DNA from 3 places in the Rhodococcus sp. 1R11 genome. Region 3 is predicted to be linked to each of the others. Evidence: riboswitches for the same ligand, from Rfam matches in the RefSeq annotation. Region 3 holds a riboswitch; each other region holds the start of a gene.

Region 1 (10,710 bases), on a different contig from region 3:
GATCCCGAACCAGGTCGAGAGCACCTTCTCGGTCACGACTTCGTCGGGTGAGCCCGTACAGACGATGCGGCCGGCGTGGAGTACGACCAAGCGGTCGCAGAATTGGGCGGCGATGTTGAGATCGTGAAGCGCGGCGATCACCGTGATTTGCAGGCTCGCAGCGGCGCTCAGCACTGCGTATTGGTGTCGTATGTCGAGGTGATTGGTGGGTTCGTCGAGCACGAGCACGTTCGGTTGTTGGGCGAAAGCCCGTGCGATCAGGACGCGTTGGCGTTCGCCTCCGGACAGGGACAGGAACGATCGGTCCAACAGATGCTCCACATCGGCGACGGTCGCGGCACGAGCGCACGCGGCGTCGTCGCGGGTGCGGTCGCGTCCGAAAGCGCCGTTGTGTGGAAGACGTCCGGTGGCGACCACCTCGCGTGCGGTGAAGTCGAAGTGCATCGAGGAGTCCTGGGTGAGTGCTGCAACCTGACGTGCGTTCTCTCGCATGGTGATTGCGGTGATGTCGCGGCCACCTACCTCGATACGTCCGGTCGAGGGCTCGGTCGCTCGATACAGACACCGCAACAGTGTCGACTTGCCGCTCCCGTTCGCGCCGACGATGCCGACGATGCTGCCGGCATCCAGGCTCATGGTGACGTCGTCGATGATGCGGGTGCCGCCGATATCGACTGCGACGTCGTCGTAGTCGACGCGCATCAACGGTCACCGATCATCGCGCCGCGGCGACGCATCAGCAGTACGAACGCCGGAACTCCCACTGCCGCGGTGATCGCCCCCAGGGGGAGCTCCTGCGGCGGTAGAACCGTTCGGGACACCAGGTCCGCGGTGACGAGGAAAGCCGCACCCAGGACCGGGGTGATCACGACAAGCCTGCTGTGGTCGGCCCCGACCAGTAACCGTGCTACGTGAGGGACGACCAGACCCACGAATCCCACTGCGCCACAGATCGACACGTAGCACCCTGTCATCGCCGCGGATGTCACGAAGAGAGTCAGCCGTAGCCGTGCTGCGTTCAAGCCCAGTGCCGCGCTGACTTCGTCTCCCATCGACAGCGCGTTCAGTCTGCGGGCCGTCAGAGCGGTCGCGGCGACTCCGGCCACGGTGACTGTGGCGGCCAGCGGGACGCCGGCCCAGGTAGCACCGGCGAGGCTGCCGAGCAACCAGAACATCACGCTGCGAGCGCCGTCGCCCTGAGGTGCCAGGAAGATCAGCACGGTCGTCATTGCAGAGAACCCGTAACCCAACGCGGTACCTGTCAGGACCAGGCGCAGGGGCACCAGCCCTACCGGGGAGCGTGCCATCACATACACCAGGGCGGTTGCCGCGAGTGCGCCTAGGAACGCTGCACTCGAGAGGGCGTAGATGCCGAGGGCGCCGAACGTGCCGAACAGGACCACCGACGTCGCGCCTACCGATGCACCCGACGAGATTCCGAGAACGTAGGGGTCTGCGAGCGCGTTGCGCACCATCGCCTGCACCACCAGTCCGACCACTGCGAGACCTGCTCCGATGAGCGTCGCCAGCAACACCCGCGGCAGCCGAGAATCGACGACGATGCGGTAGTCGGGAACGTCACCGACGGCGATCGTGCCGCCGGACAGCTGGGCCCACAGATAGCCCATGGCGTCGGTTGCCGGGATGTGCGCGGCCCCGAACATCAGTGCCGACAGGGCTGACACTGCCCAGATCGCGGCGGCGAGCACAGTGAGGGGCAGGACCGATCTGGACTGCATGCGCAACTTTCTCCGCTGATCCCTGACCTGGCGAACTGCGAAAAGCACGGTATCCGAGGCGAATCCGCGCAGCGCGAACGACGACCTCGTCGACCGTGTCCCTCGGGATCGACAGGCGACCACGCCGGCGGCGCAGCCGCGGTGGCAGGTCTTCGGACTCGCGGACACGCCGTCCGACGACGTTCTCGGACGACTCCTACTGGCGGTCGCTTCCCAGGACGAATCCCAGTGCTCGATGACCGCGGTCGTTTCCACTCACCGCTGCGGGGCAGTTCCGGGTTCTCACCGGATTCCCTCTTACGATCCGATGACCAGCACGGCCATCGAAAACCAACGCACACGCACGATAACAGCTCATGAGTGACGCGTTGTGTCGGTCCGCTTCGCTGCAAGTCAGCGGATGTACTTCGCGGCGGATGAGTCGAAGCGTTGGGGAGAGTAGTAGTTTTCTGCCCACCCTCCACTGGAATAATCGAACCTTCATCGACGCTGATGGGTTCGTCCATCCCGAATCGAGAGGTACCCAATGCACCTGGGCGTAGACAGCTTCGTCTCTTCCGTGACCGATCCGACCGACGGCCGCGTCATCGCGCCGGAGAAGAGGATGGGGCACCTACTCGAGGAGATCGCCCTCGCGGATCAGGTCGGTCTCTACTCCTTCGGCATCGGCGAGCATCACCGCAGCGAGTACTACGATTCGGCTCCGTCGATCATTCTGGCCGCGGCCGCTGCGCGTACCGAGAACATCCGGCTCGGCAGCGCGGTCAAGGTACTCAGTGCCGACGATCCGGTGCGAGTGTTCCAGGAGTTCGCCACTCTCGACCTGATCTCGAAGGGCCGGATCGATTTGGTGGTCGGACGAGGCTCGTTCACCGAGTCTTTCCCGCTGTTCGGACTCGACTTGGCCGATTACGATTCCTTGTTCGCCGAGAAGCTGGATCTCCTGCTGCAGATTCGCAACAACGAAGAGATCACGTGGTCCGGCCGGCACCGGCCGGCGCTGAACCGTCAGGGGATCTATCCTCGTCCGCTGCAGGATCCGCTACCCATCTGGGTCGGTGTCGGCGGAACCCCCGAATCATTCGCTCGTGCAGGGCTTTTGGGCCTACCCCTGATGATCGCCATCATCGGTGGAGAACCGCGCCAGTTCGCGCCGCTCGTCGACCTGTATCGGCGCGCCGGCGCGCAAGCGGGTCACTCGCCGGAGAAGCTGAAAGTCGGATTGCACGTGTTCGGATTCGTCGCCGACACCACCGAGGCGGCAGCCGACACCATCTACCCGGGCTGGAACGAGATGTTCACCAAGATCTCACGCGAGCGCGGGTTTGCTCGACCGAGCCGACAGCAGTTCGACGCCACGTCGGGACCCAACGGCGCGTTCTTCATGGGTGACCCGAAAACCGTGGCCGACAAGATCGTTCGAGTGAGCGAACAACTCGGCGGTGTGGATCGACTGTCGCTGCAGATGACCAATCCGCGTCTCGCCCACGGTGATCTGTTGCGCGGCATCGAGCTACTCGGTACCGAGGTCGCTCCGCTGGTCGCCGACGCGTAAGCGGCAGCGGCAGCGAGAATCAGTTCGCGGCCCATTCCATTTCGTCCACACCGGCGACCGGGGTGGACAGCGAACGTATCTCGCTCGCGTACATCGTGCGCTTGATTTCGCCGAGTACGGGGCCGCGGGTCCCGATCAAATCCGTTGCCCGAGAGAGTGCGTCGTCACGCAGCCGTTCCTCGGTGGCCACAGCGTCCACCAAGCCGAGGGCGGCTGCGTCCACTCCTCCGTAGCGTCGGCCCGTGGTCAGTGCTTCGTGGAACGTGTGCGGGGCGAGCTTGGCTCGGACCATGTCGACTGTTCCCGGGCTGTAGGTTGCGCCGATGTTGACGCCAGGAAAGCACAGGAAGCCGCGATCGGAGCGCATGACGCGGTAGTCGTGTGCCATGACAAAAAATGCGGCACCGCCGTAGGTGTGCCCCTGCATGGCCGCCACCGTCTGCATCGGGAGGGTCAAGAACCGCACCAGCAGTTCCTGCACCGTTCCGATGAACCGGTTGATCTGGTCCAGGTTCTCGGCACCCCAGGACAGGTCGACTCCGGTGGAGAAGTACTTGCCGGTGGCCGTCGTGACCAGTGCAGTCGGGCCACTACTGGCTTCTACCTCGTCGAGCAGAGCGTTGACCTCGGCCACCCAATCCGGCCCCATCCGGTTCTCGGTGTCCTCCACGTCGCGAGTGCCGAGATTCAATACGAACACGTCCGCGACACGATCCAGGTATGGCATGTCCCGAAGGTACCCAGCTTTCGTTGTTCTACCCCACAGCGACAGAAGGCAAGTGTGTTTGCCGGCAGGTACACCGGGTAGTTGTATCAGTACAAACGATCGAACGGAGGACCAGCATGCCCACCAACGATGACCAGCCCCAGCTCAAGGACCAGGATCTGTACGAGAAGCTCCGTGACGAAGGAAACTCGAAGGAGAAGTCGGCGCGCATCTCGAATGCCGCGGCCAACGAGGGCAGGAAGAACGTAGGCAAGAAGGGCGGCGAGTCCGGATCGTACGAGGACTGGACCGTCGACGAATTGACCGATCGAGCGAAGGAGATCGGCCTGGAGGGCTACTCCAAGCTGAACAAGAAAGAGCTGATCGAGGCGCTACGCAATCACTGACGTCATTCCGGCCGCAGAGACGCGTAGTACTCCTGCTGTGCGGGGTAGTAGTCGTCGAAGCTCGGCAGCGGTGCGGCGTCCCGGGATGCGATCAGCATGTCCAGGTAGTACTCCCAGCCCGGACCTATGTCGCCGATGCCGTCCGTGCTGTCGAGGCCGTGGGTCAACACGACGAGTGTGTCGCGGCCCTTCTCGGCGAGCCTGACCTCGAGCGGCCAGCCGCCCTCGTCTGTCATACGGACGGCCAGTCGTTGGGGCGGCTCGCAGGCGTCGATCGCCATGTCGGCGACGGGTTCGCCGTCCTCGAAGATCATGGTGACGCGGATGCTGTCGTCCGTCACCCGTTCCCAGGGCCCGAACCATAACGCGGTCCGAGAGGATTCGGTGAGGCTGGCCCACACATTCTCTCGTGACGCGGCGACGGTTCGGCTCAGCTCGAGGGCGTAGCCGGTCTCGGTCTCGCGCAGCGTGCCCGTGGGTATCGGTGCCATCGGGTCATTATGCGTCGTGCGACGATCAACCGTCGAGCACTCATCCTGTCAATCGGTGAAATCGATCCGCACAGATATCGGGTCGGTCTGGAGGGCGCGAAAACCTGCGCCGATGAGCCGCCCGAACAGTGGGTTCGCGGAAAAGGAACGCGCTCGCGCACTGACGTCATCCTCGGGCGCGAACCTAGCTGTGCCCGCTCGCCAGCGATCGCCGACGCGAATCTTGATACGCGGCTCGTCGCCGATGTTGGCTCCCCAACCGGACCTGGTTCCGTGCTGGGAGATCACCCACGCTCCCGCCCGGTCGAACGACGCGGAGACCGGTACCTGTCGGCGCAGACCGGATCGACGGCCCACGGTCTCGATATCGGTGACCAGCGATGTTCTGACTCCGACGGACGCCAGCCCGTTCACGAGCGGGTTGGCGACGTGCTTTCCGATCCACCGCTCCCGGCGGAACTTCGCAGCTGCGGCGGACGCTGTCGTGGTGCCCCCGGCGCGCCGACTACGAAACGCGTCCCAGCCGTTGCGCTGCACCATTGCTATCGCTGTTCGCCAGGCGGGGCGTCCCGAATCGGGTTGCCCTCCATCGCCGAGAAGCTGCAGTTGGTCGGTGTGCCACTGCAGGTCCAGAGCGCCGTTGATCTGTTTGAAAGCACCAGCTTTCGACGGAACTCGCAACGCGACGCGCGGAGTCTCCACCTTGTCCAGGGAGCCTTCGACCAGTGAACGGGCTACTGCCGGGGCAAGAGCAGTCGGGCGACCGAGACCGACGACGTCGCATTCTCCCGATCGCACGGCCGCACTCATCACCGAGCGGGTGCGGAAACCACCGGTCACTGCAAGCGGAACGCTCCCGGCTGCGTCGCGCACCGTGCGGGCGTATTCCAGGAAGTAGGCTTCGCGATCGCGAGTGCTGGAGGTGCCCATCATCGCGGGTGATTCGTAACTGCCACCGCTGATTTCGATCAGATCGATTGATTCCTCGACGAGATGTTCGACGGTGATACGAGATTCCTCCTCGCTGAACCCGCCGCGCTGGAAGTCTGCAGAATTCAGTTTGATCCCCACTGCGAAGCCGGGGGACACGGCCGCTCTGATGGCGCGCACGACGTGAAGAACGAATCGCATCCTGCCGTCGAGGTCTCCGCCCCACGCGTCCTCGCGTCGGTTCGACAGGGGTGAGAGAAACTGGGATACCAGGTATCCGTGGGCACCGTGGAGTTGCACTCCATCGAAGCCGGCCGCCTCCGCTACCGACGCGGCCCGGGCGAACCTGTCGATGATGTCTCGAATCTCGTTCTCGCTCAACGCACGCGGTGTCGGTAGCCCGGGAACGCCGGACGCGATGGCAGACGGCGCGACCGGTGTGGCACGGGTGACGATCGGATTGGCCTGCCTGCCAGGATGATTGAGCTGCACCCAGATGGGGACGCCACCGTCGGAGGTCGATTTCGCCCAGCGTGCCAGCGCATCGTGGTCGCGGTCGTCTTCGATGACGACGTTGCCGGGTTCGCCCAGGTGAGATCGGTCGACCATCACGTTGCCGGTCACCACCAGTCCGTAGCCACCCGCGCCCCAACGGCGGTACAGCGTTTCGAGCCGGTTATCGGGTGCGTGCTCGGCAGTTCCCAAGCCCTCGCTCAAGGCCGCTTTCATCACGCGGTTCGGAAGGGTGTGCCCGCAGGGGAGTGGGAGTGGGGTGCTCAGTTCGACGACGTCGGTCTCAGTGGGCATGGCGTGACTCCGGTTCGGGGATAGCGTGACGGGATATGATTGCCGTCATAGTCATTCGAGACTGTAGATGTAACTCGGTATCACGTCAATGACGTGATCGAAAGGGCGATGGATGGCGAATCGAAGCAGTGCCCGCGAGGACATGCTGCGCAGTGCGGCGCAGTTGTTTCGGCAGCGCGGAGTCGAAGCGACTTCGTTGGCCGACGTCATCGAGCATGCAGGTGCGCCGAGAGGGTCGATCTATCACCACTTTCCTCGGGGCAAGCCTCAACTGGTCGAGGAGGCCACGCGAACGGCCGGTGCGTCGATGGGAGCCATGATCTCCGAGGGGTTGGCCCAGGCCGGGCCGGCGGCCACAGTGCGCTCGATCATCGAGGGTTTTCGCAGTGAGCTGTCGAGCAGCGATTTCGTGTCCGGCTGCCCCATTGCTCCCGCCGCACTCGAGGGTGCGAATGCACCCGGTGCCGTCACCGCGGCCGGTGAGTCGTTCTCGTCGTGGGAAGACACGATTGCCGCATCGCTCTGGCAACGGGGGTTGACGAGAGAGCGGGCGCAGGCGCTCGCGACGTTCTCCATATCGGCGATCGAAGGTGCGCTGATCGTGGCGAAAGCGCAGCGATCGACTACCGCGCTGGATCGGACCGAGGGGGAGTTGTCGGCTCTGCTCGACACGGTTCTGGATGCAGCGGGCGGGCAGAGTTCCCGATAGCGACTATTGCTATAACGCCGAGTTACAGTTACTTTCCTTCAGGAACTATGTCACCCGTCATAGCCGGAGGGGATCTCATGCCGTCACTCACCACTTCTCGACACCGCGTAGAGGGTACGAAGCTTCGCGGTCGTTACCTGGCTCTACTCGTCATCTGCGCTGCGGAGCTGCTCGTCGTACTGGACAACACCGTCGTCAACGTCGCCCTGCCGTCGATGGGGCTGCAACTGCGCGCCGACATCAGCGGCCTGCAGTGGGTGGTCGACGCCTACACGCTGACGTTCGCGGGATTGCTGCTCGCTTTCGGCCACCTCGGAGACCGTTACGGGCGCAAGAAGGTGATGATCATCGGCCTGGCGGGCATTGCGGTGATGTCGGTCGGCGGCGCTGTCGCCGCCGACCTGGGGCAGGTCGTCGCCGCCCGCGCCGCGATGGGAGTCTGTGCGGCGGCGGTCTTCCCGGCCACGTTGGCTCTCATCATCAATGTCTTCACCGACGCCAAAGAACGAGCGCTGGCCATCGCAGCGTGGACGGCGATGGCAGGTTTCGCCATCGCCATCGGCCCGACAGCGGGCGGCTTTCTGCTCGAGCACTTCTCGTGGCATTCGGTGTTCTGGATCAATGTCCCGGTTGCTCTGCTCGTTCTGGTGGCCGCACTGGCCTGCGTCCCGGAGTCGAGAGCCGAACATGTGGGCAAGTACGACCCACTTGGAATCGTGCTGTCGTTGACGGGCATCACGGTCGTGGTGTGGGCGATCATCGAAGCGCCGCACAACGGTTGGTTGTCACCGGCGAGCATCGGAGGCTACATCGCCGGATGTGTCGCGCTTGCCGCGTTCGTATGGTGGGAGTTGCGAACACCGTCTCCGGTACTCGACCTGAACCTGTTCCGCGTCAGACGATTCTCACTGCCCGCCTTGGCCATTGCAGTGGCGTACTTCAGTATGTTCGGCTTCCTGTTCATGATCACCCAGTACTTTCAGGGTGTCATGGAGTTGACGCCGTTGCAGTTCGGCGTTCATTCACTGCCGTTCGCGGTCTCCATCGCAATCGGCGCACCCCTGGCCACGCTGATAGCGCAGCGCATCGGAACGACAGCCGTCATCGTCTTCGGACTCGTCGTGATGAGCATCGGCATGTTCATTGCGGGCCAGGTGGAGGTCGAGACCCCGTATCTGGGACCGGTCGTCGTCTCGATGATCTTGATGGGCCTCGGGTTGGCGATCGTGCAAGGCCCGGCCACCGAATCGATCATGTCGTCGGTGACGCTCGACGAAGCAGGTGCGGGCTCGGCGGTCAACGACACCACCCGCGAGGTGGGTGGAACTCTCGGCGTCGCGGTGCTGGGTTCGATCGTCGCATCGATCTACACCACAAATGTGGGCCCCAGGATCGACGCCATTCCCGACGCAATCATGGAGCCCTACCAGAAGGCCTTCGCCCGCGAGACCGTCGTCAGCGTCATCGAAATAGTCAAGGCGCCGACCAACCCGATCTTCGCGACGCAGAAGGCGGAGCTCGTATACGCGATGAAGGCCGCGTCTCTGGAGGGATTTCAGCTGGCGTCGTTCGTCACCGTCGGGGCCGCCATGGCATGTGCGATCTCTGTGGCGCTCTTTTTGCCATGGCGGCGACCCGAAGGAGACGGGGTGCTGCTGGCGTGGCGGGCGTCGAAGACCGTCGACACCGAGGTCAGTTGAACGGGGTGCCCCCGGTGACCGCAATGGTCTCGCCCGTGATGTAGCTGGACTCGTTCGAGGCCAAGAAGACGTAGGCCGGAGCCAACTCCGCGGGCTGGCCCGGGCGGCCCAACGGAACCGTCTCGCCGAACTCGCCGTACTTCTCGGCAGGCATGGTCGCAGGAATCAGGGGAGTCCAAATGGGTCCGGGCGCAACGGCATTGACTCGAATGCCACGGCCGGCGAGGTCGCCGGCCAGTCCCTTGGTGAATGCGACAATGCCCGCCTTGGTGGTGGCGTAGTCCAGCAACTCCGGCGACGGATTCGACGCCTGAATCGAGGTGGTGTTGATGATGGTAGAGCCCGCACTCATGACGGCAGCGGCGCGCTTCGATATCCAGAACAAGGCGTACAAGTTGGTCTTGAGCACACGGTCGAACTGGTCGGTGGTGATATCGGCGATGCCGCCCATCTGGGCCATCTGGAACGCGGCATTGTTGACGACGATGTCGAGGCCTCCGAGAACCTCCACGGCAGTGTCGACCAATGTGGTGCACTGCGTTTCGTCGGTGAGGTCGCAGGCGATCGCTCGGCCCGACCGTCCAGCGGCTTCGATCAGGTCGACGGTCGTTTGGGCATCGGGGCCCTCGGATTCGAGATGAGCAATGACGACATCGGCACCTTCTCGCGCGAATGCCAGCGCCACAGCTCGTCCGATCCCGGAATCACCACCGGTGATCAACGCTTTTCGGCCGTGCAACCGATCCGAACCCCGGTACGACTTCTCGCCGTGATCCGGTGCGGTGACCATATCGCGAGTCAATCCCGGGTGATCGAGTTCAGGCTGGTCGGCCCGATCGGGCAGGGAGAAAGCGGTGGTGGGGTCGCTCTTGGTGAACTGGTCGGACATTGTCGATCCTTGCCTCGTGTGAAGAGGACTCATTGCGGCAAAACGAAAGCCGCCCCAGTTCTCGAGACGATTCACGGTCGTTACCGACTGGAGTCGCTGTCCGTCCGAGGTTTGCCGGTTGTATCGGCACGCAAACCTCGCGACTCAGCGCGCGGAGGGATCTTCCCCGATGAAGCTCGCACCCACCGCATCGAGCACCCGGCGCGCCGGCCGGGTAGGAGCGAAGACCTCGACGCGTCCGTCGGAACGTTCGACAGCATCGACGATCACGCTCGCGGCACCCGAGTACATGAAGTCCACCGCCGACAAGTCCAGCAGCACAACCGCATTGCCCCGTAGAGCGCCGTCGAGAGCGGCCACCAAATCTGCTCGTGCACTCATGTCCAGCTCGCCGACGGCGCGAACTACGGTCAGATCGGGGGAGTAGGACTCGATCCCGATCGAGTGGCGTCGATCGGGGACGGTGGAGCGAACATCGGTGAAATCGGAAACAGTCACGGTGCGAACCTCTCAGTTCGGGTGGCCTATCGAACCGGCGTGCGGGGAGTGGAACCCGAGGGCTGCAGGTTCCGGTGCGCGCTGTCCCGTAATCCTGGCAGCGGAACATCACCGAACCGAGCCTGCAACATCACGGATTCGTCGCTACTTGGTAACGGCAAGGTAACGCAGCCTGATGCCCGGCATCATGGCAATGTGTGACCCGCTGCGCGGAACAAGCCGTACCATTCCGCCCTGGTCAGGCGGATATCCGACCCCGCAGCAGCTTCCGCGATCCGA
Region 2 (10,710 bases), on a different contig from region 3:
GTTCCCACCACCGACAAAGTGGCGCTGCTAGCCGAGTACTCGGCCAGGTTGTCCGCCTCGGACGGCGTCGACCACGTCACGGCGTCGGTGCTGCAGGTGAAGGAACAGTCGTTCTATGCCGATTCGGCGGGCAGCTCGATCACTCAGCAACGGGTACGACTACACCCGCAGTTCGAGGCCACTGCCGTGGACCGAGCGGCCGGTGCGTTCGATTCGATGCGGACATTGGCACCGCCCGTCGGACGCGGCTGGGAATACCTCGGTGAACGCAGCACGTGGGACTGGGCGGACGAACTCGCGCGCATCCCGGAGTGGCTGGCCGAGAAGGTCAAGGCCCCGTCGGTGGTGGCAGGGCCGACGGATCTCGTCATCGATCCCACCAACCTGTGGCTCACCATCCACGAATCCATCGGACACGCAACGGAATACGACCGAGCGATCGGGTACGAGGCCGCCTACGCCGGGACGTCCTTCGCCACACCCGATCAGCTCGGAACCTTGCGTTACGGCTCGCCCATCATGCACGTCACTGCAGACCGTACCGAGGTGAACGGTCTCGCCAGTATCGGCTACGACGACGACGGCGTGGCCGCGCAGAAGTGGGATCTGGTTCGCGACGGAACACTCGTCGGCTACCAACTCGACCGGGTCTTCGCCCCGAGGCTCGGACTGGAGCGGTCCAACGGATGCTCCTACGCCGACTCCGCACATCACGTTCCGATCCAACGCATGGCGAACGTCTCGTTGCAGCCCGATCCCGAGACCGACCGGTCGACCGAGGAGGTCATCGCCGCGGTCGAGGACGGTATCTACGTGGTCGGCGACAAATCGTGGTCGATCGACATGCAGCGGTACAACTTCCAGTTCACCGGACAACGCTTCTACCGGATTCGAAACGGTGTGCTCGACGGCCAGGTGCGCGACGTCGCCTATCAGGCGACGACGACGGATTTCTGGGGTTCGATGGAACTGCTCGGAGGTCGCTCCACCTGGAAACTCGGTGGGGCATTCAACTGCGGCAAGGCCCAACCCGGTCAGGTCGCCGCGGTCAGCCACGGTTGCCCGGTCGCACTCTTCCGCGGGGTCAACGTCCTCAACACCCGATCGGAGGCAGGTCGATGATCGAGCCGCAGCAGGTGATCGAACGTGCGTTGGCGTGCGCGAGCGTCGACGACACCGTCGTTCTCGTCACCGACTCCAGCGACGCGACGCTTCGGTGGGCGGGCAATTCGATGACCACGAACGGCGTCTCCACTTCGAGGCAGTGGGTGGTGGTGTCCATCGTCCGGACCGGGGACGTGGCGCGGGTGGGTTCGGTGTCGTCCACCAGTGTCGATCCGAACGAGATCGCGGACATCGTGCGTGCCAGTGAAGCAGCGGCCCGCGCCGCCGAGCCTGCGGACGACGCGATGCCGCTGCTGACCCCCGATTCCGAGCCGGACGGCTGGGATCGACGCGCGCAGGACACGTCCATCGACGTGTTCGGTTCGCTGGCAACGGAACTGAACGTCGGATTCGACGGCCGAGACACGTTGTACGGATTCGCCGAGCATCGCTTCGACAACGTGTGGCTCGGAACCTCGACCGGAGTGCGACGCACGTTCACACAGCCGACCGGGTCGATCGAGATCAACGGAAAGCGGTCCGGGGCGAGTGCCTGGGTGGGGAAAGGTACAGCCGATTTCCGCGACGTGTCGGCGGCATCGATGCTCGGAGAATTGTCCACCAGGCTGGGCTGGGCGCAGAACACCGTGGAGCGTCCCGCCGGTCGGTACGACACGGTGTTGCCGCCCTCCGCCGTGGCCGATCTGATGATCTACCTGATGTGGACCATGGAGGGGCGCGGGGCCCAGGAGGGGCGCACCGCACTCTCGCGGGCCGGTGGCACCCGAGTCGGCGAGAAGCTCACCGAGCTGCCGCTGACGCTGCACTCCGACCCGCGCGAGCCCGGTCTCGGGTACGCGCCGTTCGTCGCGGCGGGCTCCTCCAGTGATGCGGTGTCGGTGTTCGACAACGGTCTCGGCATCGACCGGGTCGATTGGATCCGGGACGGCGCGATCGCAGCACTGGCCTATACACGCGCCGGAGCCCGGAAGTTCGAGGTACCCGTTGCCGTCCCCGGGGAGAATCTGATCCTCACCGGCGGCAGCGACACCGGGATCGACGCGATGGTCGCGTCGACCGAGCGCGGGCTGTTACTGACGACACTGTGGTACATCCGAGAGGTCGATCCGACCTCGTTGCTGCTCACGGGTCTCACCCGCGACGGTGTCTACGCCATCGAGGACGGCCGGATCATCGGAGCCGTCAACAACTTCCGGTTCAACGAGAGTCCTCTGGATCTGTTGCGACGTGTCACCGAGGCCGGACGGACCGAGGCGACACTGCCGCGCGAGTGGAAGGACTGGTTCACTCGCACGGCAATGCCGCCGCTGCGCATTCCGGACTTTCACATGTCCTCGGTCAGCGCCGCGCAATAGGGTCTGCGGGGTCGTTCCCGCAGGCCCTGCGTCCGACCGTTACTTGTCGGGTCCGGACAACTCGAGAGCGATGTTGTCGGGGTCGCGGAACTCCACGATGGACAGTCCGGGCCCTGCGTCCTTGATGCCCTCGTGCGCGATGCCGAGCTCATCGAGCGTCTTGACTGCATCCTCGAGCGCGGCACGGGTATCGACGGTGAAGCTGAGGTGGTCCAGCCCACAACGATCTTCGGCGAAGGTGTCGTCGCTCGGCGCGACCGGGCGCAGACCGAGCAAACCCCCGCCGAACTTGTAGATCACGCCGCCGAAGAGGAACCACAGGGCTTTCTTGGTCTCCTCGTCCGCGTCGGGATCCCAGGCGTAGGCGACCTCGAAGCCGAACACCGAGTCGTAGAACGATCGGGATCGGTCGATGTCGCTGACGGTGAGTCGGACATGGTTGTAATCGGTCACTGCAATAGGCACGTGGTGCTCCGTTCCGGCAGCAGGGGAAGCCGCCTCACGAAGCATTCGGAACTGCGCATACCAACGATGGTGTCGTCGTGCAGACCGGTTACGCGGGAGTGATCGCGAGCCCGACCGAGCCGCTCTTGCCCCTTCGAAGAACGCTGCCCTTCACGGTGAGCCAGCCCAGGATGCCGTACTTCGACACTATCGCCGCGCGCGCTTTCTCGGTGCCGGCTGCATCGAGGATCTCGGCTGTCGCGTCGACTGCGTCGCCCTGGGGTTTGCCGCGCATGTCGCACGGCGCGAGCAGAACCTTCGAGTTGCGGCGAATGCGCTTGACCTTCCACGAATCCGACACCGTCCACACGAGCAGCCGATCTCCGTCGAGCGCACCCCAGAGCGGGGTCGGTACGGCGGTGCCGTCCTTCTTGAACGTCGTCAGCAGTACGTACTTGCCCTTGGCAATGTCCTCGAAGGTGGCAGTCATACAGAGAAGGGTACGTCGCTACTCCCCTCGAGCTCTCCTTCGGTTTCCAGGTACACCTGGCGCAAGCCGTCGAGAACCTGCTTGTCCGGCTCGGCCCACATCTTGCGCTCCGCGGCCTCGAGCAGTCGTTCGGCAATACCGTGCAGTGCCCAGGGATTGGACTGTTGCATGAACTTCTGGTTCTGCTCGTCGAGCACGTACGTTTCGGCCAGCTTCTCGTACATCCAGTCCTGCACGACATCCGTGGTGGCGTCGTAACCGAACAGGTAGTCCACCGTCGCCGCCATCTCGAAGGCGCCCTTGTAGCCGTGCCTGCGCATGGCCTCGAGCCACTTGGGGTTCACCACGCGGGCGCGGAACACTCGCGCGGTTTCCTCCGACAGTGTGCGCGTGCGTACCGATTCCGGACGCGTGCTGTCGCCGATGTACGCCTCGGGCGACTTTCCGGTCAGCGCGCGAACGGTCGCGACCATGCCGCCGTGGTACTGGAAGTAGTCGTCGGAATCTGCGATGTCGTGCTCACGGGTATCGGTGTTCTTGGCGGCCACGGCAATACGCTTGTACGCGGTGCGCATGTCGTCAGACGCGGGTACTCCGTCGAGTCCGCGGCCGTAGGCGAAGCCGCCCCAGGTGGTGTACACCTGAGCGAGATCGTCGTCGCTGCGCCACGTCTTGCTGTCGATCAGCTGAAGCAACCCGGCACCGTACGTTCCCGGCTTGGATCCGAAAATCCTTGTCGTGGAACGTCGCTCGTCACCGTGTTCGGCCAGATCGGCCTGCGCATGTGCACGGACGTAGTTCTGCTCGGGCTCCTCGTCCAATGCGGCAACCATCCGAACCGCGTCGTCGAGAAGGGCGAGCACGTGCGGGAACGCGTCACGGAAGAAGCCGCTGATCCGTACCGTCACATCGATGCGAGGGCGGCCGAGCTCGTCGAGGTCGATCACCTCGAGGCGCGTCACCCGGCGCGAGGCCTCGTCCCACACCGGGGAGACTCCGAGCAGAGCGAACACCTCGGCGATGTCGTCGCCCGAGGTGCGCATGGCCGAGGTGCCCCACACCGAGAGACCGACCGATTTCGGCCACTCGCCGTGATCCTGGCGGTAGCGTGCGAGCAGGGATTCTGCCATGGCCTGACCGGTCTCCCACGCCAGTTTCGACGGCACGGCCTTCGGGTCCACCGAGTAGAAGTTGCGGCCGGTGGGAAGCACGTTGATCAGGCCGCGCAGCGGCGAACCGCTCGGGCCCGCCGCGATGAACCCGCCGTCGAGAGCGTGCAACACCTGCTCGATCTCGCGGGAAGTTCCGCGTAGACGCGGAACCACCTCGGCGGCTGCGAACTTCAAGATCTCTGCGACCACGTCGCCGTGTTCGCCCGCGACGCGCTCGGCCTCGTCCGGATTCCACTGCGTGGCCTGCATGGCCGCGACCAGCCCGTGCGCCACGGCCTCGATGCTGTCGACACGCGTGCGTTCCTCGTCGCCGTCCTCGCTGAGGCCGAGAGCTTCGCGAAGTCCGGGGACCGTCTGTTCGCCGCCCCACATCTGCCGGGCGCGCAGCATCGCCAGCACCAGCTCGACCTCGGCGTCGCCGACGGGCTCCTGACCCAGGATGTGCAGTCCGTCGCGGATCTGCACGTCCTTGATCTCACACAGCCATCCGTCGACGTTGAGCAGCATGTCGTCGAAAACTTCCTCGTCGGGGCGCTCCTCGAGCCCCAGGTCCTTGTGCATCTGAGCCGCGGTCATGAGCGTCCAGATCTGCTGACGAATAGCGGGCAGCTTGGCTGGATCGAGCGCCGAGATATTCGCGTGCTCGTCGAGCAGCTGCTCGAGCCTCGAGATGTCTCCGTAGCTCTCCGCGCGCGCCATCGGGGGTATGAGGTGGTCGACGAGAGTGGCGTGGGCTCGCCGTTTGGCCTGTGTGCCCTCCCCCGGATCGTTGACCAGGAAGGGATAGATCAGCGGCAAGTCGCCCAGTGCAGCGTCGGTGCCGCAGGAGGCGGACATGCCGAGGGTCTTGCCGGGGAGCCATTCCAGGTTTCCGTGCTTGCCGAGATGAACCATCGCGTCGGCCCCGAAACCGCCGTCCTCGCGGGCTGCGGAGATCCACCGGTAGGCGGCCAGATAATGATGGCTCGGCGGCAGATCCGGGTCGTGGTAGATCGCGACGGGCTTCTCACCGAATCCGCGCGGCGGTTGAACCATGATGACCACATTGCCGAATTGCATTGCTGCGATGACGATCTCACCGTCGGGATCGGCAGAACGATCGACGTAGAGATCACCCGGTGCCGGTCCCCAATGTTCGATCACACCCTCGCGAAGGTCGTCGGGAAGCTGCTCGAACCAGGTTCGATAACGGGCCGCCGAAATGCGAATAGGATTGCCCTCGAGCTGGGCGTCGGTGAGCCAGTTGGGGTCCTGACCGCCACGGGCGATCAAAGCGTGGATCAGTGCGTCACCGTCTCGGGCCGCCAGACCGGGCACCGAATCCGGGCCCTCGAGCGGTCCGAGGTCGTAGCCGGCCTCACGCATGTCCGACATCAACGCGATCGCGCTGGCGGGAGTGTCGAGGCCGACGGCATTGCCGATGCGGGCATGTTTGGTGGGATACGCCGAGAACATCAAGGCGATTCGGCGGTCGGCGGCCGGGATGTGTCGGAGCCGCGCATGGCGGACGGCGATGCCGGCGACGCGTGCTGCTCGCTCGTGGTCCGGAACGTACGTGGTGAGGCCGTCGTCGTCGATCTCCTTGAACGAGAACGGAACCGTGATGAGTCGGCCGTCGAATTCCGGGACAGCGACCTGCGTGGCCACGTCGAGGGGCGAGAGTCCGTCGTCGTTCTCGGACCACGTCGCGCGGGAACTCGTCAGGCACAGACCCTGCAGGATGGGAACGTCGAGGGCGGCGAGTTCGGCGACATCCCAGGCTTCGTCGTCGCCGCCGGCCGAAGCGCCGGCGGGTTTGGTACCGCCTGCAGCCAGCACGGTCACGATCAAGGCATCCGCCGACTTCAGCGTCTCCAGCAAGTCGGCTTCCGCCGTGCGCAGTGACGCACAGTAGATCGGCAGTGCGTTCGCCCCGGCGTTCTCGACTGCGGCGGCGAGGGCATCGATGTAGGTGGTATTTCCCGCGAGATGCTGAGCGCGGTAGTACAGAATCGCCACCGTCGGGCCCTCGGAGTGCTGGGCGGAGTTCCGCTCGAGGTGGCCCCACGTCGGCAGGTGTCGAGGTGCATCGAAACCGTGACCGGTGAGCAGCACTGTGTCGGACAGAAAGTTGTACAGCTGCCGAAGGTTGCCCGAGCCGCCCTCGGCCAGATAGTTGTGTGCTTGGGCGGCGACGTTGGCGGGCACCGTGGAGATCTCCATCAGATCCGCATCCGGGGCCTGCTCGCCGCCCAGCACGACCACGGGCAAACCGGTGGCCAGGACGGCGTCGATTCCCGACTCCCACGAGCGGCGCGATCCGAGAATGCGCACGATGATCAGCTCGGCCGATTCGGCCATCGACGGGATGTCCTCGGCCAGCAGGCGGGACGGATTGCCCCACGTGAAATCGGCCCCACTGGCGCGGGCACTGAGCAGATCGGTGTCCGATGTGGACAGCAACAGAAACACGGGTAACGCCCTCCTCGGGGTTTCGCGCCCCTGGATCGGTGAATCGTCCGAGCTCGTCGGTGAGAGGGTCCGACTCCCGCCCCATCCCGAAGGCACGATCCTCGAGAACAGGTCCCGAGAACCATTCCCGACGAGCTGTTCTCGACGAACTACAGGGCGGTCACGGTGGCGCGACCGTACCGGGGTTTCACCGGTTTCCTCCCGGCCGGAGCCGTGAACATCGAATGCTACCGGTGCCGGGACGAGATCGGGCCACCCGTCGCACTTGTAGCCTGGTGAACATGAGTTCGCCCAGTAGGTCCGTGCCCGACGGCTGCCCCGGAGCTCTGTCGACGCACCGCGCGGCGGACGGTCCGTTGGCCAGAATCCGGCTCCCGGGCGGCCTCGTGCTGCCGGAGCAGATGCAGGTCCTGGCCGAGGTCGCGGCCGAGCTCGGTGACGGCTCGCTCGAACTCACGTCGAGGGGCAACATCCAGGTTCGTGCGGTCTCGGACCCGGACGAGCTCGCGAACAGGTTGGCCGCGGCCGGGTTGCTGCCGTCTCCGACGCACGAGCGCGTGCGCAACATCCTCGCCTCGCCGCTGTCGGGCCGGGTCGGCGGACTCACCGACGTCCGCAGTCTCGTCGGTGAGCTCGACGCTGCCGTGTGCGCTCGCCCCGAGCTCGCCGAACTACCCGGCCGGACATTGTTCGCCCTGGACGACGGCCGCGGGGATCTGTGCGGACTCGAACCCGACTTCGGGGTGTACGCCCAGGCCGACGGGTCGTTCGCAGTGCTGTTGGCAGGGCGCGACAGCGGTGTACGCGTCGACCGCCAGCACGTGGTCTCGACTCTGCTCGACTGCGCGGATGCCTTCGTCCGGTTGCGCCACAAGGAATGGCGACTGGCGGAACTGGACGGCGGTGCCGAGCGCATCGTCGACGTGCTCGGCTTGCAGGCCGGACCGGTACTGGCCATGCCCGCGCCGGTCGAGGTGCCGCCGATCGGCTGGCTGGATCAGGACGACGGCCACGTTGCGCTCGGCGCAGGGCTGGCCAACGGCGTCCTCGGCGCGCGGTTGGCCGAATTCCTCGCGGCCGTCGACCGTCCGCTGATCGTGACGCCATGGCGATCGCTGGTCGTGGGTGATCTGGACGAGGAACCGGCCGAACAGGTCGTTCGAGTTCTCGCACCCATGGGCCTGATCTTCGACGCCGCATCACCGTGGATCCGAGTCAGTGCGTGCACCGGATCGCCCGGCTGCGAGAAGTCCCTCGCCGACGTCCGAGCCGACCTCGCGGCCGCGGTCGACGCACGGATGACGCCGCGGGACGAGCGACAGCATTGGTCCGGGTGCGAGCGTCGATGTGGCCGTCCGAAAGGCGAGGTGACCGACGTGATCGCGACAGGAATCGGCTACCAGGTGTCCTGAGCACCCTGAGACCGGCTTCCGACTGAGGGGTCCCTCTCCCCTATCGTGACACGCATGCACGACTACATCCGCGACGGCGCGGAGATCTACCGCCAGTCTTTCGCAACCATCCGCGCCGAAGCGGATCTGTCTCGGTTCACCCCGGATGTCGCCCAGGTCGTCGTGCGCATGATCCATGCTGTCGGTGAGATCGACCTGACCGAGACGATCGGCTTCACGCCCGACGTGGTGGAGTCCGCCCGAACTGCTCTGCGCGCAGGGGCACCCGTGTTGTGCGACGCCAACATGGTCGCCGCCGGTATCACTCGTCGCCGTCTTCCGGCCGACAACGAGGTGCTGTGCACCCTGTCCGATCCTCGGGTACCGGACTTGGCTCGGAGTATGGGCACCACGAGAACCGCTGCCGCGCTGGAGTTGTGGGGTGACAAGCTGGGCGGTGCCGTCGTCGCGATCGGAAATGCGCCGACCGCCCTGTTCCACCTCATGGAAATGCTCGCGGCCGGAGCTCCGAAGCCGGCAGCCATCGTCGGCGGCCCGGTCGGATTCATCGGCGCGGCGGAGTCCAAGGAAGATCTGATCGCCGCCGACCTCGGCGTGGAATATCTGGTCGTTCGAGGCAGACGCGGCGGCAGCCCCATCACCGTCGCTGCGGTCAATGCCATTGCGAGCGAAAAAGAATGAGCTCCAGCGGAAAGTTGTGGGGTGTGGGCGTCGGCCCGGGCGACCCGGAGTTGTTGACCGTCAAGGCCGCTCGCGTGATCGGCGAGGCCGACGTCGTCGCCTTCCACAGTGCTCGGCACGGACGCAGCATCTCGCGCGCCCTCGCGGCCGGTTACATGCGCGACGGGCAGCTCGAGGAACACCTGGTATACCCGGTGACCACGGAGGCGACGGCTCATCCCGGTGGATACCAGGGGGCCATCGACGAGTTCTACGAGTCCGCTGCGGCGCGACTCGCCGCTCATCTCGACGCCGGACGATCGGTCGTGCTTCTGGCCGAGGGCGATCCGCTGTTCTACAGCTCGTACATGCACATGCACAAACGCCTGGCGCACCGGTTCGAGGTCGAGGTGGTTCCCGGCGTGACCTCGGTCAGTGCTGCGTCGGCCGCACTGGCGACTCCACTGGTGGAGCGCGACGAGGTTTTCACCGTCCTGCCCGGCACCTTGCCCGTGAACGAACTCACTCGCCGACTCCGCGGCACCGACGCCGCGGTCATCATGAAACTCGGTCGAACCTATCCGACCGTGCTCGACGCACTGGAACGATCCGGCAGGCTGGACGAAGCGCGGTACGTCGAGCGGGCCAGCACGGCCGAGCAACGCGTCCTCGATGCCGCCGACGCGGACAACGTGCCGTACTTCTCGATGATCGTCGTGCCGAGTCCGTCGAATCGAACCGAAGTTCCCACCAGCACGGGCGAAGTGGTCGTGGTCGGTCTCGGTCCGGGCGACGACGTGTGGACGACGGACGAAGTGCGAGCCGAACTCGCGGCAGCGACCGATCTGGTCGGGTACATCACCTACATCGATCGAGTTCCTCAGCGACCCGGCCAGATTCGGCATGCGAGCGACAACAAGGTCGAATCCGAGCGCGCGGCATTCGCCCTCGACCTCGCCAAACAGGGTCGCCGCGTCGCCGTGGTGTCCTCGGGTGATCCGGGTGTGTTCGCGATGGCGACAGCGGTCATCGAGGTTGCAGCCGAACAGCAGTGGAGTTCGGTACCGGTACGGGTGGTGCCGGGAATGACGGCAGCCAATGCTGTGGCCAGCCGCGTCGGCGCGCCGCTCGGGCACGATTACGCCGTCATCTCCCTCTCCGATCGCCTCAAGCCCTGGGACGTGGTGGCCCGACGGCTCTCGGCAGTGGCCGAAGCCGACATGGCGATCGCGATCTACAACCCGGCTTCGAAGACTCGCACCTGGCAGGTCGCGGCCATGAAAGATGTTCTGCTCGAACATCGTTCACCGGAGACGCCGGTGGTGATCGGGCGCGCGGTAGGCAGTGCGCAGGAATCGGTGCGCACCGTGACCCTCGGCGAACTCGATCCCGAGTCGATCGACATGCGGTGCCTGCTCATCATCGGCTCCTCGATGACGACGGTGGTGGAGACCGGAAGCGGTCCGAGAGTGTTCACGTCGCGGCGCTACCCGTCAGGGAGTGACGCGTAGGCGTTCGATCAACCACCGAGCGGCGGCATCGACCTCGTCGACCGTCGATGCCGAGGTGTCGACGGTCGGTCGCGAGACCATCAGCACGGG
Region 3 (10,710 bases):
GCGATGCAGGCGGCAGCGTGTGGCCTCGAGCCCAGCGTGCGGTTCAATCCGGTGTTGCTCAAGCCCGGAACTGATCGAACGTCGCAGTTGGTGGTGCGCGGGCGTGCGGTGGCCCAGGTGAGTGCGAGCAACTACATCGAACATCGGCAGGCGCTCCGGCATGTGGTCGCCGACGAATTGTCCGCGCTACGTGCCGAATTCGACGTGGTCATCTGCGAGGGTGCCGGTTCACCGGCCGAGATCAATCTGCGCGCGACCGATCTGGCCAACATGGGATTGGCGCGGGCGGCGTCGCTGCCGGTGATCGTGGTGGGCGACATCGACCGCGGGGGAGTGCTGGCGCACCTGTTCGGGACGGTGGCGGTGTTGTCTCCGGCGGATCAGGCTCTCGTTGCGGGGTTCGTGATCAACAAGTTTCGGGGTGATCCGGCTCTGTTGGCGCCAGGACTCGACCAGTTGCGGGCGTTGACCGGGCGACCGACGTACGGAGTCGTTCCGTTCGCCGACGGATTGTGGATGGACGCGGAAGACTCCCTCGGCACGGTTCCCGATGCTCCGGTGGGCAGGCCGCGTCCTCCCATCGGATCCCAGTGGCTACGAGTGGCGGCGGTGCGTTTGCCGAGAATTTCCAACACGACCGATGTCGAGGCGCTGGCGTGCGAGCCCGGAGTATCGGTGCACTGGGTCACCGAGCCTTCTCGGCTCGAGGACGCGGATTTGGTGGTCGTCCCCGGCAGCAAGTCCACGGTGTCGGATCTGGAATGGTTGCGGCGCACCGGTCTTGCTCGTGCCCTTTCCGAGCGCGCCGCTGAGGGGAGGCCGGTTCTCGGCATTTGCGGCGGTTACCAGATGTTGGGCCGAACCATCTCTGATTCCGTGGAGTCAGGCGTCGGAACGGTCGAGGGACTGGGACTGCTCGATCTCGACATCGAATTCGCGGCCGAGAAGGTACTGATGCAGGTGAGTGGTCTTTCCGCCGCATTCGGCTCGGATCCCGTGCAGGGGTACGAAATTCACCATGGACGAGTGATGCGGAACGACGACGATGCCCTGCTGACGTCCGCGGGGGGCGTCGACGAGGGCAGTGTGCGTGGCGGTGTCGCGGGAACTCACTGGCACGGACTCCTCGAATCCGATGATTTCCGTCGATCGTTTCTCGCCTGGGTGGCAGGGAAGGCGGGTCGCTCAGGATTCGAGGTTGCGTCCGACACGTCGGTTGCGGCCCTACGAGAACAGCAGTTGGATCTGCTGGCGGACCTGGTGGAAAGCAACATCGACGTCGACGCCGTTCTCGGTCTGATAGAGAACGGCGTCGACGGCTCGACGAGAAAGATAGTCACGCAGATGCTTTGAGCAGGCCCATCCAACTGACGGTCGAGAAAATCCCGGTGATCACGAGCGGAACGACCACCAGCAGCAACACGCGTGGGGTATCGGTGAAGAACGTCCCGACGTCGGGCCACCAGTTCTGCCACGTGATCACGATCGCGCCGCCTCCGAAGACGACGAGGCCCACGAGTCCGAGCGTGAACAGACCGTTCGTGCGGAAGCGCCGATAGACGACTCCGACGAACGCCCCGATGGACCCGATCAGTAGTAGCCCGATCACCAGAGTCAGCCACTGCAGGAGTGGGTTGTCGGTGGCGTAGCGGGCAAGACCGAACATGCGGATCTTCAGGCCGAAGCCATCGGTCGCGGCTTCGACGACCGACAACAGGTAGATGATCGTGCCGAGGGCGACCGATTGTGCTACCCCTACCAGTGCGGTCGCTGTGAGGAATTCGCGACGCGTGATGCTCAGGCTCAGCGCGTACGGGAAGCACTGGGTGATGGCCGTGACGTAGAAAGCAATAGCGAACCCATACACCGAGAACACGCCGCCGCTGAAGCTGACATCCGAATCGCTTTCCGGGACGACCGAGAAGATGCCGTAGGTGAGCACGAACACTGCGACGAGAATTCCGAGGGGCCACGCGAATGTGGTTGCCCAGGAGGTGTTGTGGACCCGAGCTACGTTCAATATGCGGTTCATGACAAGGCCTCCTCGGCGGTGGTCGACTCGTAGGAAGAGCCCGAATGGGCAGTGGTTCGATCGATGATCAACTGCTGCAACGGGATCGGTTCGATGCTGAGGCCGGCCGCGATGCCGAGGGATTGCTGGTGATCGTTCAGCCGACCGTCTATCGTCGCCCGGGCTGTGGAGCCGAGAGCAGTTCTGTGCAGAATTCGATGCTCCGCAGCGAACCGGTCGACAGCCTCGGTCGGGCCGGTGATCTCGAATGCTCTCTCCCGCAGATCGTCCGACTCGGCGTCGAGAAGAATTCTTCCCTTGTCGATGAGAATCACGTGCTCGATCAGAGTGCTGACCTCGTCGATGAGGTGCGTCGACAGAATGACCGTTCGGGGGTTCTCCGCGTAGTCGGCCAGCAGCCGGTCGTAGAACATATGTCGTGAGACTGCGTCCAGACCCAGGTAGGGCTCGTCGAAGAAAGTGAGTGGGGCTCGGGACGCAAGACCGATGACGATTCCGAGTGCCGACGTCATTCCGCGGGAGAGCTTCTTGATCTTGCGACCCAACGGCAGGTCGAAATCGCGCAGCAATGCGGCGGCGAAGTCGTTGTCCCAGTGCGGAAGAATGTGGGAGGCCTGCGCGATGGCGTTCTTGACCTTCAGATCGTCGGGATACTTCTGGCTTTCCTTGACGAAGCACACGTGACTCAGAGCGCGTGGGTTCTCCCACGGGCGTTCGCCGAATATCGAGATCTGACCCTCACTTTCGCGCATCTGGGCGGTCATCATCTGCATGACGGTGGTCTTGCCTGCTCCGTTACGGCCGAGGAAGCCGTAGATCTTGTTGCGTTCGATCTCGAAGCTCACGTCGTCGACGGCGGTGAACGAGCCGAACTTCTTGGTCAGGTGTGTGGCCGACGCAACGACGCGGCGGAGTTCGTCGGGCGTACCGATATCGTGAATGCTCATCGCGCTGCCTCCCAGTTGTCGAGCATGGTCTTGAGTTCGTCCACGGTCATTCCGAGCTTGCGTGCCTCGGTGACCAGCGGGTCGATGTACTGACGGGCGAACAGATCGCGTCGACGGAACCGGAGTGCGTCCCGTGCGCCTGTGGTGACGAACATTCCGATCCCTCGCTTCTTGTAGACGACGCCGTCGGCGACGAGCTTGGCTAGCCCTTTGCCCGCTGTGGCCGGATTGATGCGGTGGAACGCGGCGAGCTCGTTGGTGGAGGGAACCTGTTCCTCCTCGGCCAGAGAGCCGTCGATGATGGAATTCTCGACGAGCTCGGCGATCTGCAAGAAGATCGGCCTGCCCTCATCCATCAGAACCGCCGCCGGTGCGTCGAGGTTGGGTACCTCACTGGTTCATTACTCATGTAACTAACCATAGAACCGATGCGTGGTTCTGGCAAGAGGCAGTACCGTCGTCCCCATGGAGTTCACGCATGTGAGTGCTGCGGGCGGGTCTGTTTCTTTACGAGTAGCGGGACCGGACAGTCGGCACGCCGTGCTCCTGTTGCCCGACATCGGCGATTCGGTCGATGTCTACGACTCGGTCAGCGAGCGGTTGCACAACTCGGATCTGAAAACCGTTGCGGTGGAAGACATCGATGGAGTGGGGGACGACGCTGTTCTCGCCTTGCTGGACGAGCTGAAGCTGTCGTGGGTCCACCTCGTCGGGAGCGGTGCCGGTGCGGAATCGGCCTGGAGGCTGGCGGCAAAGACCTTCGGCCGGTTTGCCAGCCTCATTGCCGTGGATCGTTGCCACCCTGCCATCGCCGACGATCGGGGAACCGTGCGTGACGCCGAATGCCCCGCAATCGAGTTGCCGACGACGCTGGTCATCGGCAGCTCCGCGATGCGTCCGTCCGCCGACAACAGCGGTCGTTTCGTCTACTCGGACTTTCGGGTCGTCGCGCTCGACGGTGTCGAGCGCGTCGCGGCCGACGCCCCGGCTGCGCTGGCCACGGAGATAGTGCTCCGCACCAGCCCTTGGTGACCGAAAACTACAGTTCGAGGCCGAGTAGCGCGTTCTCGACCACCTCGGGCAGTCCTGGGTGGATCCAGTACTGACCGCGGGCCATGTCTTGGGCGGACAGTCCGAAGCTCATCGCCTGGATGAGCGGCTGGATGAGAGTCGGGGCCTGAGCTCCGAGGATGTGAGCCCCGAGTATCTTGCCGGTGCCCTTCTCGGCGATGATCTTGCACAGCCCTTCGCTGTCCTCCATCGCCCAGCCGAAGGCGACGTCGCCGTAGTTCTGGACCTTCACCGTGATGTCGAGCCCTGCGTCTCGGGCCTGTTCCTCGGTCATACCCACCTCCGCGATCTGCGGGTCGGTGAACACGGCAGCGGGAACGAATCGGTGATCGTAGGTACGCAACGCTGACGTGTCGCCGTGCCAGGCGTCCTGCAACAGGTTGTACTGGACGACGCGAGCTTCCTGATTGGCCACATGCTTGAGCTGATACGGCGAGGACACATCGCCGAGTGCGAAGACGCCCTCGGCTGTGGTGCGGCCGAATTCGTCGACCACGATGCGGCCCTCGTCGTCCAGCTCGATCCCGGCAGCACCGAGATTCAGTCGGTCGCCGTTTGGCTGCCGGCCGACGGCCACGAGGAACGCGTCTCCGAGGACCTTGGTGCCGTCCGAGAGTTCGACGCCGTGCAGTCCGCCCTCGGAAATCCCTCGCGTGTCACCGGACTCGAGGTGAACGTCCCACTTGGCCCGGGCGAGCTCGGTGAATCGTTTCGCTATATCGGCATCCAACGCGCGCAGCAGTGAATCCTTACGGGCGACGATCGACACCTTCGATCCGAGCGCGGAGAAGACGTGCGCGAATTCGGCTGCGATGTAACCGGATCCGAGGATGACCAGGTGTTCGGGCAGTGCCGGTAGGCGCATGACGTCGTTGTTGGTGTGGTAGCTGACACCGGAATCCTCGATCGATTGCGGCACGGTGGGACGTGAGCCGGCCGCGATGACGACCTGGTCGGCGGTGATGGTCGTGCCGGTTCCGGTGTCGATGGTGCGCGACCCGACGAAGCTCGCGTGCCCCTCGAACAGCGTCACGTTGGGGCTGCCCTCGGCGCGGTATCGCTTTCCGCCCTCGGAGATGGGGTCGATGCGTCCGAAGACCCGCTCGACGATGTCCGGCCAGCGGACCGTGTCGACGTGCGCATCGATGCCGTACTTGGAGGAATCTCGTACGGTGCGGGCCACCTCGGCCGCGTAGACGTACATCTTGGTGGGGATGCAGCCGACATTGAGGCACGTCCCGCCGAACGTCGAGTTCTCCTCGATCAGGGCGACCTTCTTGTCGTCGAACCTCTGATCGACGATCGAATTTCCCGAGCCGGAGCCGATGATGACGACGTCGAAGTGTTCAGTCATGAAATGTGTCCGATCTCGGTGTGGTCCTTGCCCGACGCGTGGTCGGTCTTCTCTCCCCGGTGCAACCACTCGAGCCATTCGTCCATTTCCTCGAAGGCGTGGGCGCGTGGGCCCTCTGTGGACAGGAAGACGTCGTGGCGTGCGCCCTCGATGGGGACGATCGAGGTTCGATCACCCAGGCAGCCGGCCCAACGGGCGATCTGCCGGACGTCGAGAACGGCATCGGCCGCGTCGACGGCCGAGCTGTAGCGGCGAGAGAAATGCGTCACTTTCGAGCGAAGGATCAGCGAGGGAATTCCGATATCGAGGCCGCGGTGCAGCTCGGCATGCCCGTGCCGGACCGCACGTATCCAGCCGAAGGTGATGGGGAAGCCGGCGAGGGGTTTCCAGTCCAGGTCGTAATCCCACTCGCCCTGCTCCGATGCCGCCAGGGAAAGGCCGTAGGTGTCCAAGCCGCCCCCGGGAACCGGCGTCTTGGCCCGAAATCTGCCGATGACGTCGATCGCCGCGGTGCCGACGCTACGTATTGCCGGCGGGCCCTGCAGGTCGAACCAGGGGCTGTTGAGGACGACGCCGGCCAGGCCCAACCCGGACGAGCCGCCTTCCTGACGGTTGAGACGGTTGAGCCACAGCGGCAACACGAGGCCACCGGTGGAGTGCGCCATCAGCAGCACCGGGGCGTCCGCGCGCTCGGCGCGCTCGGCGCGCACCAGGCTCAGCGCCTCGTTCAGCTCGGCGTCGTACATCGCCAGATCGGTCACGAAGTGAGCGGTCTGGCCTTCTCGACGCGACCGTCCACATTTGCGCAGGTCGAGCGCGTAGAACGCGTATCCCTTGGCGGCGAAATGTTCGGCGATGTGTCGCTGGAAGAAGTAGTCGGTGAATCCGTGGACATAGATCACCGCGCGGTCGAAGTTGGCGACACCCGGCGGTTGATACCGCACCAGAGTCGCCTCGACCTGGCCCTCGCCGTCCGGATCGTCACCGAGTGGGATGGTCGTCTGTTCGTAGCCGTCGCCGAGGACGTCGGGAACCCAGGTAGTCACAGATCACAACTGTAGTGGGCGCCGCAGACAGCGTCCGAGGAGCACAATCGAGAGCAGGTTGACGTGGTGTCCGATGGGGTAGGCCCAGCTAGTAACCTGACCGCATCGGGTGAGTAACCCTCTACAGAAGAGTTCTCGGACCGATACCGCCACCGGCCGAGACCTTTACAGACAAGGAAGTCGATTCTCCAGTGTCCACAGAAGAGCAGGGTAAGCGGATCAAGACCGACGTCGTTCTGGTCGGTGCCGGAATCATGAGCGCCACCCTCGGTGCGCTGCTCCGTCAGCTCGAGCCGAACTGGTCGATCGACGTCTACGAACGTCTCGACGCTGCAGCAGCCGAGAGCAGCGACGCGTGGAACAACGCAGGCACCGGGCATTCGGCGCTCTGCGAGCTCAACTACACGCCGCAGAACAAAGACGGCAGCGTCGATATCGCCAAGGCGCTCAACGTCAACGAGCAGTTCCAGGTCTCGCGGCAGTTCTGGGCCCACGGTATCGAGACGGGCGTCCTCTCCGACGCCAAGAACTTCATCAATCCGATTCCACACGTGAGCTTCGTACACGGCGAGGACAACGTGAAGTACCTGCGGGCGCGCTACGAGGCGCTCGTCGGCAACCCCCTGTTCGCCGGCATGGAGTACATCGATTCCAAGGACGAGTTCACCGCGCGACTGCCGCTGATGGCTCGTGGCCGTGACTTCTCCGATCCCGTTGCGCTCAACTGGAGTCAGGAAGGCACCGACGTCGACTTCGGTGCGCTCACCAAGCAGCTGCTGAACTACCTGTCCGCTGCCGGCGGCACCGTGCACTTCGGGCACGATGTGCGCAACATCACCAAGCAGTCCGACGGCACGTGGGACGTCAAGGTGGCGAATCAGCGCACCGGTGCCAAGAAGACCGTCAACGCCAAGTTCGTGTTCGTCGGGGCGGGCGGCGGCGCGCTGCACCTGCTGCAGAAGTCGGGCATCGCCGAGATCAAGGGCTTCGGCGGATTCCCCGTCAGCGGCGAATGGCTGCGGTGCACCAACCCCGAGCTGATCGAGCAGCACTCGGCCAAGGTGTACGGAAAGGCCTCGGTGGGAGCTCCGCCGATGTCGGTTCCGCACCTCGACACGCGTGTCATCAACGGCCAGCAGGGATTGTTGTTCGGACCGTACGCGGGCTGGTCACCGAAGTTCCTCAAGCAGGGCAAGATTACCGACCTGCCCGGCTCGGTCAAGCCGGGCAACCTGATGTCGATGCTCGGCGTCGGCGTGACCGAGCTCGGGCTCGTGAAGTACCTGGTGAGCGAGTTGGCTCAGTCGCAGTCCGATCGGGTCGAGACTCTGCGGGAGTTCGCGCCGACCGTCGTTGCCAAGGACTGGGAGCTGGTCACAGCCGGTCAGCGTGTGCAGGTGATCCGCAAGAAGGGACGCGGCGGCGTTCTCGAGTTCGGTACCGCTGTGGTCAACGCTGCCGACGGCAGCATCGCAGGCCTGCTCGGTGCCTCTCCCGGCGCATCGACAGCCGTACCGGCCATGCTGGACGTGCTCCAGCGGTGCTTCGGAGACAAGTACGACGCGTGGCAGCCCAAGCTCAAGGAAATGGTCCCGTCCCTGGGGGTCAAACTGGCTCAGAACAGCTCGCTGTTCGACGAAGTCTGGGCCTGGACCTCGAAGACACTGGAGCTGGAAAGTTCGCGTGAGCTCGCACAGCCCACGGGTGTGTGATAGCAAAAGGTATGAATACGCAAGCAGCAGCTCTCAAACGATCGTGGGCACTAGACCTGTCCAACAGCACGTTGTACGACCTGTTGAAGCTGCGTGTCGAGGTGTTCGTGGTGGAGCAGGCCTGCGCCTATCCGGAGTTGGACGGACGTGACCTGCTGACCGAGACGCGGCACTTCTGGCTCGAACGAGACGGTGAAGTGGTGTGCACTCTGCGTTTGCTCGAAGAGCACGACGACGGCGAGAAGGCGTTCCGTATCGGCCGCCTGTGCACCCAGCGCTCGGCCAGGGGACAGGGACACACCACGCGAATCCTGCGGGCCGCACTGGCCGAGGTCGGTTCGGCACCGTGCCGGATCAACGCGCAGAGCTACCTCGTCGACATGTACGCCAAGCACGGCTTCCTGCCCGACGGCGAGGAAGTGCTCGAAGACGGTATTCCGCACACGCCTATGCGTCGCGGCGGCGGCACCGCGTGGAGCGAGGCGTAGCAGCCCGTTCGGATCCGAAGCTACGAATGCCACACACGTCCAGGCGTGTGTGGCATTCGTTCGTTCGGCGGTAGTGTTCCGTTCGAAGTCGAGTGCGGAGAAGTCCTGTGAGAACCAGGCGCGGTCCCGCCACTGTGTTCAGGAGTGTTCTCCTGTCAGCCAGATCGCCGCCCGGCTTCGTGTCGTCCACCGAACGCTCGGCGCGGAACTCCGAGCACGAAGGGAATTGGTTGTGCAACGAGAGAGCAGTGTCCCCGAACCGGGATATCCGTTCAGTGCGATCGTCGGTCAGGATCAGCTGCGATTGTCGTTGATTCTGTGCGCGGTGCACCCCGGTATCGGCGGTGTGCTGGTGCGCGGAGAGAAGGGGACTGCGAAATCGACGGTGGTTCGCGCGCTCGCAACGCTGCTGCCTGCCGTCGAGGACGAGGACGGTGCCCGCCCGGCCAAGCTGGTCGAGCTTCCGGTGGGAGCGACCGAGGACCGAGTGGTGGGGTCCATCGACCTCGAGAAGGTACTGCGCGATGGGGAACGAGCATTCCAACCCGGCCTGCTCGCAGCAGCACACCGCGGCGTTCTCTACGTCGACGAAGTGAACCTGCTGCATGACCATCTCGTCGACGTTCTGCTCGACGCGGCGGCGATGGGCCGCGTACACGTCGAGCGAGACGGCGTATCGCATTCTCACTCAGCACAATTCGTCCTCGTAGGCACAATGAATCCCGAGGAGGGAGAGCTCCGGCCACAGTTGCTGGACCGATTCGGTCTGGCGGTCGAGGTCACCGCGTCGCGGGATGTGGACGTGCGCATGAATGTCGTGCGCAGGCGAATGAACTACGAGCGTGATCCCCACGGGTTCGCGGCCGCGTACGTCGACGAGGACGCCGCCGTTGCAGCGCAGATCGTGGCTGCACGCACGATCCTCGACGATGTGGTGTTGAGCGACAAGGAACTTCGGAGAATCGCTGCGCTGTGCGCATCGTTCGACGTCGACGGTATGCGCGCCGACCTGGTGGTCGCGCGTACTGCCTCCGCCCACGCTGCGTGGCGAGGCGCGAGCGAGGTGACCGAGGAGGACGTGCGCGTCGCGGCCGAACTGGCGCTACCGCACAGGCGTCGACGCGACCCCTTCGACGAGCCCGGTATAGACGACAAGCAGCTCGACGACGCCATGCGCGACGCCGCCGAACAGGCCGAGCAGCAACCCGATCCCGAGCAGGAGCCGGATCCCGACGGTGACGGCGGAGCGCCCCGGCCCGACGCAGCGGAGAACTCCGAAGCGCCGTCGAACACGGAATCCGACGCCCCGCAGGAACCGGCCGACAGCCAGGAGAAGGCCCCGACCGGTGCCGGCAGCGATCGGCAGGCGGGAACGCCGGGCGCGCAGTTCAAGGCGCGGCTCATCGAACTCCCGGGTGTCGGTGAAGGTGCTCCGGGTAGGCGCTCGCGGTCGAGGTCCTCGTACGGACGGTCGGTTCGTCCCACCGTCGAACCGGGCCGGGGTCTGCATCTGATCGGTACGTTGTTCGCGGCAGCGGAGCAGCAGGTGGTGCGCGGGCGCACGGCCGGGCGGCTGCGACTGGCGCCCGAGGATCTGCGCGGAGCAGTCAAGGAGGGACGCGAGGGCAACCTCATCGTCTTCGTCGTCGACGCGTCGGGATCCATGGCTGCGCGAGACCGACTGTCGGCGGTGACGGGTGCGGTGCTCTCTCTGCTCCGTGACGCCTATCAACGGCGCGACAAGGTCGCGGTCATCACCGTGCGCGGCACCGAGGCCGAGACAGTACTGCCGCCGACGTCCTCGGTCGATGTCGCTGTGACGCGGCTGCGAAAGATGAAGACCGGGGGCAAGTCTCCGTTGGCGCAGGGATTCCTGACCGCACGAGAGTTGGTGCTGCGCGAGAAGGTTCGAGACCCGCTGCGGCGCGCGTTGGTGGTCGCACTGACGGATGGGCGTGCCACGGGCGGCACCGATCCCGTCGGTCGGGCGCGAATCGCCGCCGGTCGCATCGCTGCGGACAAGATCGCGTCGGTCGTCGTCGACTGTGAATCGGGCATGG

What was found. Region 3 has a riboswitch for cobalamin ahead of E4P29_RS09315 (magnesium chelatase subunit D family protein). Riboswitches for the same ligand answer to the same signal wherever they lie in the genome.
Region 1: it holds a riboswitch for cobalamin, as region 3 does, so the genes downstream of both, E4P29_RS03605 (iron ABC transporter permease) here and E4P29_RS09315 (magnesium chelatase subunit D family protein) in region 3, are expected to answer to the same signal.
Region 2: it holds a riboswitch for cobalamin, as region 3 does, so the genes downstream of both, cobN (cobaltochelatase subunit CobN) here and E4P29_RS09315 (magnesium chelatase subunit D family protein) in region 3, are expected to answer to the same signal.

What each region holds. Positions count from the first base shown of each region.
Region 1 is NZ_SPNG01000002.1:72,045-82,754, forward strand. Features, by position in the region: gene E4P29_RS03600 (ABC transporter ATP-binding protein) at 1-702, opposite strand, end outside; gene E4P29_RS03605 (iron ABC transporter permease) at 702-1,739, opposite strand; cobalamin riboswitch at 1,865-2,089, opposite strand; gene E4P29_RS03610 (LLM class flavin-dependent oxidoreductase) at 2,266-3,294, shown strand; gene E4P29_RS03615 (enoyl-CoA hydratase-related protein) at 3,314-4,021, opposite strand; gene E4P29_RS03620 (Rho termination factor N-terminal domain-containing protein) at 4,138-4,407, shown strand; gene E4P29_RS03625 (SRPBCC domain-containing protein) at 4,410-4,898, opposite strand; gene E4P29_RS03630 (nitroreductase family deazaflavin-dependent oxidoreductase) at 4,947-6,635, opposite strand; gene E4P29_RS03635 (TetR/AcrR family transcriptional regulator) at 6,748-7,344, shown strand; gene E4P29_RS03640 (MFS transporter) at 7,422-9,044, shown strand; gene E4P29_RS03645 (SDR family oxidoreductase) at 9,037-9,933, opposite strand; gene E4P29_RS03650 (STAS domain-containing protein) at 10,078-10,431, opposite strand; gene E4P29_RS03655 (aldo/keto reductase) at 10,617-10,710, opposite strand, start outside.
Region 2 is NZ_SPNG01000007.1:272,055-282,764, reverse strand. Features, by position in the region: gene E4P29_RS15045 (TldD/PmbA family protein) at 1-1,122, shown strand, start outside; gene E4P29_RS15040 (metallopeptidase TldD-related protein) at 1,119-2,480, shown strand; gene E4P29_RS15035 (VOC family protein) at 2,520-2,945, opposite strand; gene E4P29_RS15030 (PPOX class F420-dependent oxidoreductase) at 3,034-3,414, opposite strand; gene cobN (cobaltochelatase subunit CobN) at 3,411-7,037, opposite strand; cobalamin riboswitch at 7,105-7,236, opposite strand; gene cobG (precorrin-3B synthase) at 7,319-8,449, shown strand; gene E4P29_RS15015 (precorrin-8X methylmutase) at 8,504-9,130, shown strand; gene E4P29_RS15010 (precorrin-2 C(20)-methyltransferase) at 9,127-10,620, shown strand; gene E4P29_RS15005 (cobalt-precorrin-6A reductase) at 10,603-10,710, opposite strand, start outside.
Region 3 is NZ_SPNG01000004.1:279,794-290,503, forward strand. Features, by position in the region: gene E4P29_RS09270 (cobyric acid synthase) at 1-1,353, shown strand, start outside; gene E4P29_RS09275 (ABC transporter permease) at 1,337-2,032, opposite strand; gene E4P29_RS09280 (ABC transporter ATP-binding protein) at 2,029-2,979, opposite strand; gene E4P29_RS09285 (GntR family transcriptional regulator) at 2,976-3,338, opposite strand; gene E4P29_RS09290 (hypothetical protein) at 3,445-4,011, shown strand; gene mtr (mycothione reductase) at 4,019-5,404, opposite strand; gene E4P29_RS09300 (alpha/beta hydrolase) at 5,401-6,450, opposite strand; gene mqo (malate dehydrogenase (quinone)) at 6,642-8,162, shown strand; gene E4P29_RS09310 (GNAT family N-acetyltransferase) at 8,174-8,650, shown strand; cobalamin riboswitch at 8,702-8,837, shown strand; gene E4P29_RS09315 (magnesium chelatase subunit D family protein) at 8,877-10,710, shown strand, end outside.